3 linked regions of the Jilunia laotingensis genome follow. The main gene of each other region encodes a partner of the protein of the gene in region 3 in a complex. Links are inferred from orthologs where the notes say so. Each region holds a gene or a part of one and is shown on either strand. Other genes may lie near its edges.

Region 1 (2,903 bases), 3.1 Mb from region 3 along the record:
TGGTGACGATAATCAGATACGTTTGCGAGTGGAAAGTAGTTACTCTTTCCCAATCACTCTTTCCGTTATAGATGAAATCCCGGTTGTTTTCCAATTGCGGGATGTATGTTTTCATTTGAAGCTCTCTCCTGGTGAGGGTAAGACTATAAAATACACTCTTCGGCCTACTCGCAGAGGGACATATGCTTTTGGTCATATCCGTGTTTTTGTATCCGATCGCATTGGTTTGGTGCAACGACGATTTACCTGTGCGGAACAGGAGAAAGTAAAAGTATATCCTTCGTTCTTAATGCTTCATCGCTACGAATTGCTTGCTATGAGTGACAATCTGACGGAGATCGGTATTAAGAAAATTCGCAGGGTTGGTCATCAAACCGAATTTGAGCAGATCAAGGAATATGTAAAAGGAGATGATTACCGAACCATTAATTGGAAGGCAAGTGCGCGGAGGCATCAACTGATGGTGAATGTTTATCAGGACGAACGTTCTCAGCAGATATATAATGTGATAGATAAAGGTCGCGTGATGCAACAGGCTTTTCGTGGGATGACCTTGTTGGACTATGCAATTAATGCTTCATTGGTACTCTCATATGTAGCTATGCGCCGTGACGATAAAGCCGGATTGGTGACATTCAACGAGCATTTTGATACCTTTGTTCCCGCATCTCGTCAAAGTGGGCAGATGCAGACTTTACTTGAGAAACTTTATGCGCAGGAAACCACTTATGGAGAAACTGACTTTTCCGCTTTGTGTGTGCATTTATCAAAGCATGTAAGTAAGCGGAGCCTGCTCGTCCTTTATACGAATTTCAGCAATTTAAATAGTATGAACCGGCAGTTGCCCTATTTACAACAACTCTCTCGGCAACACCGTCTGTTGGTCGTCTTTTTCGAAGATTCCGAATTGAAGGAATACATTAACAGAAATCCTGTCAATACAGAAGAGTACTACCGTCATGTCATTGCTGAAAAGTTTACTTATGAAAAACGCCTTATCGTGACAACCTTGAAACAAAATGGCATCTATTCTGTACTAACTACACCCGAGAATCTTTCGATCGATGTTATCAATAAGTATCTGGAGATGAAGTCGCGTCAATTGATTTAAGCTCTTATTTGGTTTGTCCGTAGAACCAAGCCGCCATGACGATAAGCAGGATACCCAGCATTCCGTACAAGATACGTGCCCGTTTTCGTCCTGCCCATCTTACTATACTTTGGGAGTTACGGGCAGTGAAGAACCAATCCCAATCGAAGATCGCTGCCGCTAGGGAGATGATCCCTGCGACAACGAAAATTCCTTGTACAAAGTGATGTCCTGTCATTGATGTCCTGTCATTGGAGTGTGATACAGCGGCTGCCGTCTTCCAGTTCTTCTATGTTTACTTTTACGGCATCACCCGGCAAGAGGTCTTCTACCAATTCCGGCCATTCGATGAAACAGAGGGCACCGCTATAGAAATAATCTTCATATCCCATGTCATATACTTCACTCAATTTCTTGATACGGTAGAAATCGAAGTGGTATATAAGTTCTCCACCTTCATCCGAACGATACTCGTTGACAATGGCAAAAGTCGGAGAGGTGATAACGTCGCTTACGCCAAGTTCTTCGCATAATGCTTTTACAAAAGTTGTTTTGCCTGCTCCCATCTTACCGTAAAGGGCAAAGACTGTGTTATCGCCCATAGCAGCGATAAATTCGCGGGCGGCTTCATGGATATGGTCTAATGATTGAATCTTGATTTCCATACGGGTATATTTATTTATGATTGTTTACTTTGTTATCTGTCTTTTGCACTCGTTCATCTCGTTTATCCACGTGGGGTACGGCTTTTCAGAGTAATCAACGGAATCATCATCTCCTCCATCGAGATACCGCCGTGCTGGAAGGTATCGGTATAGTACTGTACGTAATAGTTGAAATTGTTAGGATATGCCAAAAAGTCCCGTCCACTGGCAAAGATATATTTGGTGCTGACATTGGGTGATGGCAACAAAGCATCTGCCGGCCGGGAGATTTCAAATACTTGTTTGGGGTTGTATGACATGTTGCGTGATAACTTATAACGCAAGTTCGTATTGATCTCCCCATTATTGGCCTGTACCCTGATGGGATTATCCACGCGGATACTGCCATGGTCGGTTGTGATGACTACTCTTACCCCTCGTTCGGACAACTCTTTCAACAGATCGCGTAATGCCGAGTGGCGAAACCAGGAGAGGGTAAGGCTACGGTAAGCAGCTTCCGTTGAAGCCAACTCGCGTATCATTTTACTTTCCGTGCGCGAATGGCTGAGCATATCGATGAAATTGAACACTACCACGTTCAAGTCATTCTGCATCAACTTGGGGAGTTGCGCCAACAGGCGTTCACCTCCTGCGACATCATTAATCTTGTGATAAGAAAATGTATTGCTGCGGCGGAAGCGATCCAGACATGTTTGTATGAGAGGTGCTTCATTGAGGTTCTTGCTCTCTTCTTCATCTTCGTCTACCCATAAGTCGGGGAACATGCGAGCTATCTGGTCGGGCATCAACCCTGAGAAGATGGCATTCCGTGCATATTGTGTGGCAGTAGGAAGGATGCTGAAATAAAGTTGCTCTTCAAAGGTGAAAAGCTCCGCCACTTCCTCGGCTACCACCCGCCATTGGTCGTAACGGAAGTTATCGAGAACCAAGAAAAACACCTTTTCTCCTTGATCGAGCAGAGGGAACAGCGTACGTTTCATAAGATCGGGACTCATCATCGGACGGTCTGCTTTCGGAGCTTTGGGGTTCATTCCCGCTATCCAGTCGAAATAGTTGCGTTTGATAAACTTCGCAAACGCATTATTGGCTTCCGTTTTCTGCATGGACAACATCTCGCTCATGGGGCTGTCACTGGCTTCCAGTTCCAG
Region 2 (2,941 bases), 1.2 Mb from region 3 along the record:
CGGTAACGGAAGCCTCGTCCAAAAGCATGTATGTTCCGTGCAACTTATCGGCAGCAATTTCAAAAATCTCACGTTCATCGTTATATTTGAAATCAGCTCCCAGATTCTGGATACCGATAAAATGAGTATCCAAACGGCGGCGGCCTATCTTATCTCCACCCGGCTTGGATATCATTGCTTTACCAAAACGAGCTACCATTGGCCCGATCAGCATCACCGAACCGCGAAGACTGGAACACTTCTTCAGAAACTCGTCACTTTCCAGATAAGCAAGATCCACATTTTCCGCTTTGAAACTATATGAGTCAATACCCTGTTTTGCAACTGTCACCCCCATGTCTCTCATCAATTGGATGAGGTTGTTGACATCCAGAATGTCGGGAATATTATTTACTATTACTTCCTCGGCAGTAAGCAATGTAGCGCAGATGATCTGCAATACCTCGTTTTTAGCACCTTGTGGATGAATTTCACCACAAAGCTTGTGCCCTCCTTCGATTACAAATGAAGCCATAGATAGGATGGTTTATGGCGAGAGATTAGTATTTTCTTCGCTGATTATTATTCCGGTTATTATTATAATTCATCTTCGGACGATAATTCTGAGCAAGGCGATCGGCCATCAAACGAATGATGTCATCATCCATCCGCAACTTACCATTAGAAAGTTCCGCAAGGTCCTCTGCTATTTTACGTTCATCGACCGTATCCTTGTTCCAAGCCATATAATCTTTCTTCATATGGTTACAGATCAGGGCCACTAAATTTCTCTTTTCATCCCCTTCCGGATAATCACATGCTTTCTTGATCAATATCTCTAGTGTACGACCATAATGACGATAACGGATTTTAGTACTGGGATAAGGAATCATGTCCGGTTTCGTACCCAGATTTTCTTCACGGATCACCTCATAAGGATACTTAATGTCCAGTTTAAAATCGGCCATGATAGCCAGATGATCCCACAGTTTATGCTTAAAATCGGGCACATCCCTTAAATGAGGGAACATATTTCCCATGATATTAATAATGGTATTTGCACAACGCTGACGCTCTGCCGGGTCCTGAATTGTAAGTGCAAAATCAACCATGTTCTGTATACTTCGCCCATATTCTGGAAGCGGCATCCTTTTCTGCTGGGTGTTATATTGCATAAGCGAAAATTAAATATTTAATTAATAGAAATCAAAAGAAACGAGAAGCTATAACAGCTTTTTCGGCAGTGAAGCCACAAATTCTTTCAAATAGAAAGGTTCAAAGTAAGCTACATCCTTATATTCCTTGTTTGCCACAGCTTTTTCGGCCAAAGGAAACATCATCTTTGCCAAAGGATGAATGTCATCGATGAAATGTGCATTCGGATGTGTAATCTTCTCACGGCATTTGCCCGCTCCATTCCCAAAGAAATAAACCGGATGTTCATTCAAAATGTCAAGGTAAGAATTTTCATCTACAATATCGGCTGAAATTTCCCGTACGACATTCAGACTACGATCATAAATGGCCGCATATACTTCCATTCGGCGAGCATCGATCATGGGACAAAGGTAGGCATTTTCCGGCAATTCATGATAAAGCAAAACGGGTACGGATAATACTTCCAAAGTAGGAATACCTATCAACGGAACATTCCTTCCATAACAAATGCCCTTAGCCATCGAAACCCCGATACGGAGCCCTGTATATGAACCAGGTCCACAACTCACAGCTACCGCATCCAATGGAATGGCATGGTTATCGATAAACGACAAAGCCTCATCAACAAAGACTCCCAAGGACACGGCATGTGAAGGGCCTTTAAGATCTTCCTGCACAAAAATAGTCTGCCCATCTTCACTTACCGCTACCGAACATACGGTGGTAGAGGTCTCTATATGTAAGATACATGACATAATTATCAGATTATTAAATTGTCGCAAATTTAACGGATTATTTTCAGATTACCACACTGTAGGATAAATTATAGCATATTTTAGTTCAAAATCATTGACTTCAGAAATATTTTGTATATCTTAGCAGGCTGTTTTATACAAGTAAAACTAATGAATAAACAAGTTATAATATGGCATGAGTAATCTGCGGTATATCCTATATTTCGTTTTCTTCTGTCTTAGCACTATCACAACTCAGGCACAAGCATCTCAGGAAGATAATCCGGAAGGCAGATTAACTTCTCCCATGCCCATTCGTGAAGACAGTCTGAACATAGCGTTAGACAAAGCAAAAGACCCGCATAAGCGTATAGAGCTACTGCTCGACCTCAAAGATGTCACGGAAGGTATGAATAACGAAGCAGGCTATGTCAGGCAATTGTTCAATGAATCAAAAGAAGGTCGTGATGTATACGGACTTTTCGTATCAATTATGAACATCGTCATTCGCCATGCCACCCACGAAGAAAAAGAAGATTCACTTTATAATTATTACATCAAAACAATTGCCGATATCGAAAAAGGCACGCCCGCTGAAGGTGCAGCCACGTTCTTCAAAATGACCATAATCAACCGGAAGATAAATACAGAGAATGATGCAAACACTCAAAAAGAACTTTTCAAGCAAATACGTAATGAATTCCAGGCATTACAACCTCATGAAGATAAATATCAAAAAGTAAACCGTCTCTACAATGAAGGTCTAATGAGAGTTTGGGAAATGAATGGCCAAGGAAAGAAGGGCGTTTATAAAGAACAGATACCCCTATGGCAGGAGGCTTGGGACATTGCACAGGAATTCCCCCTTTATACTAAAAGATACTACCTAAGCAGCATATTTTCCCTTCTAAGTAGCGGATACAACCAAGAACAAGATTACAAAAGACTGCAACAAGTGACCACTGATGCGATCAATGCTCATAAAGACTTTTATACAGTTTCGGCAGTGATGTATCCACGTCCTTTTCTATATAAGGATAATACGTATGTAGATTTTTATACACAATTAA
Region 3 (3,023 bases):
AGCACCGCGTTCCTGAAGGGTAACGGACGAAACATGCAATAGTTCTTCCTTCACTTCATTCGAATAAGCCACGATTCCACCTTTAAAATATTCCGAACTTCCGGGAACAGAAGTCAGTCGGGCGGCAATGCTTCCTCCCGTACAGCTTTCCGCGGTGGATACGGTCAAATTCTTCTTTTTTAGAAGATTTCCAACAAGTATTTCAAGCGGGGTATCCTCTTCGTCAAAGATATCATCTCCTAATATTTCTTCCAGTTTACGACTCTCTTTTTCCAAAGCCAGCTTTACAGACAACCCATCTCTTCCCCTGCCCGTCAGACGCAACCGGATAATACCCAATTTCGGCAGGTAGGCCAGTTTTATGCATTCGGGCAGAGCAACTTCCCACGATTCAAGCTTTTCGGCAAGCACGGATTCGGGATAATTCTTCACTGTAAAAGTCTTATGCATAATCACATCCGTATCAAACTTCTCACGTAAACGAGGAAGAACTTCTTCAGTCATCACGGTTGTCATCTCCTGGGGCACACCGGGCATGGAAACCAATACCTTACCGTCTCTTTCGAACCAACTGACGGAAGCACTTCCTACCCGATTATTTATAACCAAGCAATCCTTTGGAACCATAGCTTGGCTTTTATTCAGCGCATTCATAGGAATCTTTCCTGCCAAAACGCGCTTAACATTTTCAAAAACCTCTTCGCTGAAAACCAACTCCGTACCAAAATAGGCACATAGAGTCTGTTTGGTTATATCGTCTTTGGTAGGGCCCAATCCACCAGTGACAAGCACGATATTAGCCCTATTCATCGCATCGTCCACAGCTTCCGTTATTTCGTCAGCACGGTCACGGACCGAAACGACTCGATGCACCTCAATACCTATTTTATTCAACTCGCGCCCCATCCAAGCGGAATTTGTATCAGTCACCTGCCCTATCAGTAATTCGTCACCGATAGTAATAATCTCTGCAAACATAGATAGTTCTCTAATATTATAAGGTCACGCGTGAATATGCCGGAAGGTCTATCGAGCAGAAATCCTTATCCAAATATTTGAAATAGCCTGTTATGGCAATCATTGCAGCATTATCAGTCGTATAGCTGAATTTAGGTATGAATATTTTCCAACCGTACTTTTCGGCATGTTCCCGGAAGGCATTCCTCAAGCCGTTATTGGCCGATACGCCTCCTGCCACCGCTACTTGATTGATTTTATATTGTTTGGCAGCTTTGCGAAGCTTATCCATCAGGATATCTACCACCGTTGCTTCCAGTGAAGCGGCCAGATCAACTTTATGATTTTCGATGAAATCAGGATCATCCTTCAACCAGTCACGCAAGGAATAAAGGAAGGAAGTCTTCAGCCCGCTGAAACTATAATCCAATCCCGGAATATGCGGTTTGCTAAAAGTATAGGCTTTCGGATTCCCCTGACGAGCCAGTTTATCGATAATCGGACCACCGGGATAACCAAGCCCCATGACCTTGGAACATTTATCAATCGCTTCTCCGGCAGCATCATCGATTGTCTGTCCCAGAATTTCCATATCATTGTATGCTTTCACCAAAACGATCTGAGAATTTCCACCCGATACGAGCAAGCAAAGGAAGGGAAATTCCGGCTGTACATTCTCTTCACCTTCCGCTTTAATAAAATGGGCTAAGACATGACCTGTCAGATGATTAACATCAATCATCGGAATATTAAGAGAACGTGCAAAACCTTTAGCAAACGAAACACCAACAAGTAACGAACCCATCAGCCCCGGACCACGAGTAAAAGCCACTGCACTCAGTTCTTCTTTCGTCACTCCGGCACGTTTCAATGCTTCATGAACCACCGGCACGATGTTCTGCTGATGCGCGCGCGAAGCTAGTTCGGGAACTACCCCCCCATATGCCTCATGCACAGCCTGACTGGATACCACATTCGACAGCAAATAACCATCCTTGATAACGGCTGCCGACGTATCATCACAAGAGGATTCGATTCCTAATATTATTGTACTCATAAGTTTTTGATGTTTAAACGGTGCAAAAGTAATGATAAAAGTAAGATTCGTAACGTAATATTTTATATTTTTGTTGGCTAAATTAAAGTAACCGCCTATCAGAACGCTGAAAAAGACTGTACGTTGGATACTCGGTATCGTACTGGGAGTATATATCGGGGTCATAGTTTTGTTGAACATACCATTTGTTCAACAGAAATTTGCTACGTTCGTAGCCCGAGAGCTTTCTCAGGTTATGGGTACCGAACTGACCATCGGACGTATAGATATGGGGCTTCTGAATCGAATCATCATCGACGACGTTCTACTGGATGACCGATCGGGAAAAGAGATGCTGAAAGTCACCCGGCTTTCTGCAAAATTCGAAATACTTCCTCTTTTTAAAGGTAAAATCACTATAAGTAGCGTGCAGCTATTCGGATTCAACATCAATCTGAATAAAAAAACACCGGATTCACCGCCAAACTTCAAATTCGTACTCGATGCATTTGCATCCAAAGACAGTTTGAAGAAAAAGAAGAATCTGGACTTGCGCATTAACTCAGTGTTAATCCGTCGTGGGAAATTAGCTTATGATGTACTCTCCGAAGAAGAAACTCCCGGCAAATTTAATGCTAAACATGTCCGTTTGCAGAATATTATTGCCAACATATCACTGAAAGCGTTACAAAACGACTCGGTGAATGCCTCGATCAAACGTTTGAGTGTGGATGAGCAATCCGGATTCGAGCTTAAGAAGCTAAGTCTTAAACTATTAGCTAACGAAAAGGCAATGGCAATAGAAAATTTTGCTATCGAGCTTCCCGGCACTTCATTCAAAATGGATACCATACGCATGGATTACGACAGCTTGAATGCCTTTAATGACTTTGCACAGAAGGTTCGTTTTTCCTTCCGTACACTTCCATCCTATATTACTTTGAAGGATATTTCTCCGTTTGTACCGGCTCTATCCAATTTTAAGGAGAAAATAGAAGTGGATGTAGACGTAAGCGGTACCATCAATCAA

Evidence for each region. The genes of interacting proteins can lie anywhere in the genome.
Region 1: the proteins of tsaD (region 3) and tsaE are in contact, whole or in part, in a crystal structure (PDB 6N9A), measured with the Thermotoga maritima proteins. The link is inferred for Jilunia laotingensis from one-to-one orthologs. Residues at the interface, in WP_004082750.1 of Thermotoga maritima: Cys10, Asp11, Arg49, His50, Leu82, Gly84, Gly135, Gly136, Glu154, Thr155, Leu156, Asp157, Asp158, Ser159, Glu162, Asp165, Lys166, Arg169, Leu170, Tyr175, Lys213, Thr214, Leu217, Tyr218, Gln221, Arg222, Asn324; in WP_004082108.1 of Thermotoga maritima: Leu37, Gly38, Lys46, Lys57, Val59, Lys60, Ser61, Thr63, Phe64, Thr65, Leu66, Met67, Val69, Pro71, Tyr82, Arg83, Leu84, Asp86, Asp88, Phe89, Asp93, Ile128, Asp130, Glu131, Arg134.
Region 2: the proteins of tsaD (region 3) and tsaB are in contact, whole or in part, in a solved structure (PDB 4WQ4), measured with the Escherichia coli proteins. The link is inferred for Jilunia laotingensis from one-to-one orthologs.

The regions. Positions count from the first base shown.
Region 1 is NZ_JACRTF010000001.1:555,608-558,510, reverse strand. Bases 48-2,874 are described here. They hold tsaE (tRNA (adenosine(37)-N6)-threonylcarbamoyltransferase complex ATPase subunit type 1 TsaE), read right to left. Parts: upstream 1,756-2,874; coding sequence 1,339-1,755; downstream 48-1,338. Other genes in these bases: porX (T9SS response regulator signal transducer PorX), read right to left, coding at 1,818-2,874; H8744_RS02255 (immunity 17 family protein), read right to left, coding at 1,116-1,328; H8744_RS02260 (DUF58 domain-containing protein), read left to right, coding at 48-1,111. Also shown: more of H8744_RS02260, read left to right, coding at 1-47; more of porX, read right to left, coding at 2,875-2,903. UniProt on the Escherichia coli protein: Required for the formation of a threonylcarbamoyl group on adenosine at position 37 (t(6)A37) in tRNAs that read codons beginning with adenine.
Region 2 is NZ_JACRTF010000001.1:2,539,740-2,542,680, reverse strand. What follows is about bases 48-2,912. They hold tsaB (tRNA (adenosine(37)-N6)-threonylcarbamoyltransferase complex dimerization subunit type 1 TsaB), read right to left. Parts: upstream 1,893-2,912; coding sequence 1,203-1,892; downstream 48-1,202. Other genes in these bases: H8744_RS09675 (sensor histidine kinase), read left to right, coding at 2,068-2,912; H8744_RS09685 (DUF4290 domain-containing protein), read right to left, coding at 540-1,154; murA (UDP-N-acetylglucosamine 1-carboxyvinyltransferase), read right to left, coding at 48-514. Also shown: more of murA, read right to left, coding at 1-47; more of H8744_RS09675, read left to right, coding at 2,913-2,941. UniProt on the Escherichia coli protein: Required for the formation of a threonylcarbamoyl group on adenosine at position 37 (t(6)A37) in tRNAs that read codons beginning with adenine.
Region 3 is NZ_JACRTF010000001.1:3,693,569-3,696,591, reverse strand. What follows is about bases 5-2,951. They hold tsaD (tRNA (adenosine(37)-N6)-threonylcarbamoyltransferase complex transferase subunit TsaD), read right to left. Parts: upstream 2,015-2,951; coding sequence 995-2,014; downstream 5-994. Other genes in these bases: H8744_RS14285 (translocation/assembly module TamB domain-containing protein), read left to right, coding at 2,250-2,951; H8744_RS14295 (CinA family nicotinamide mononucleotide deamidase-related protein), read right to left, coding at 5-978. Also shown: more of H8744_RS14295, read right to left, coding at 1-4; more of H8744_RS14285, read left to right, coding at 2,952-3,023.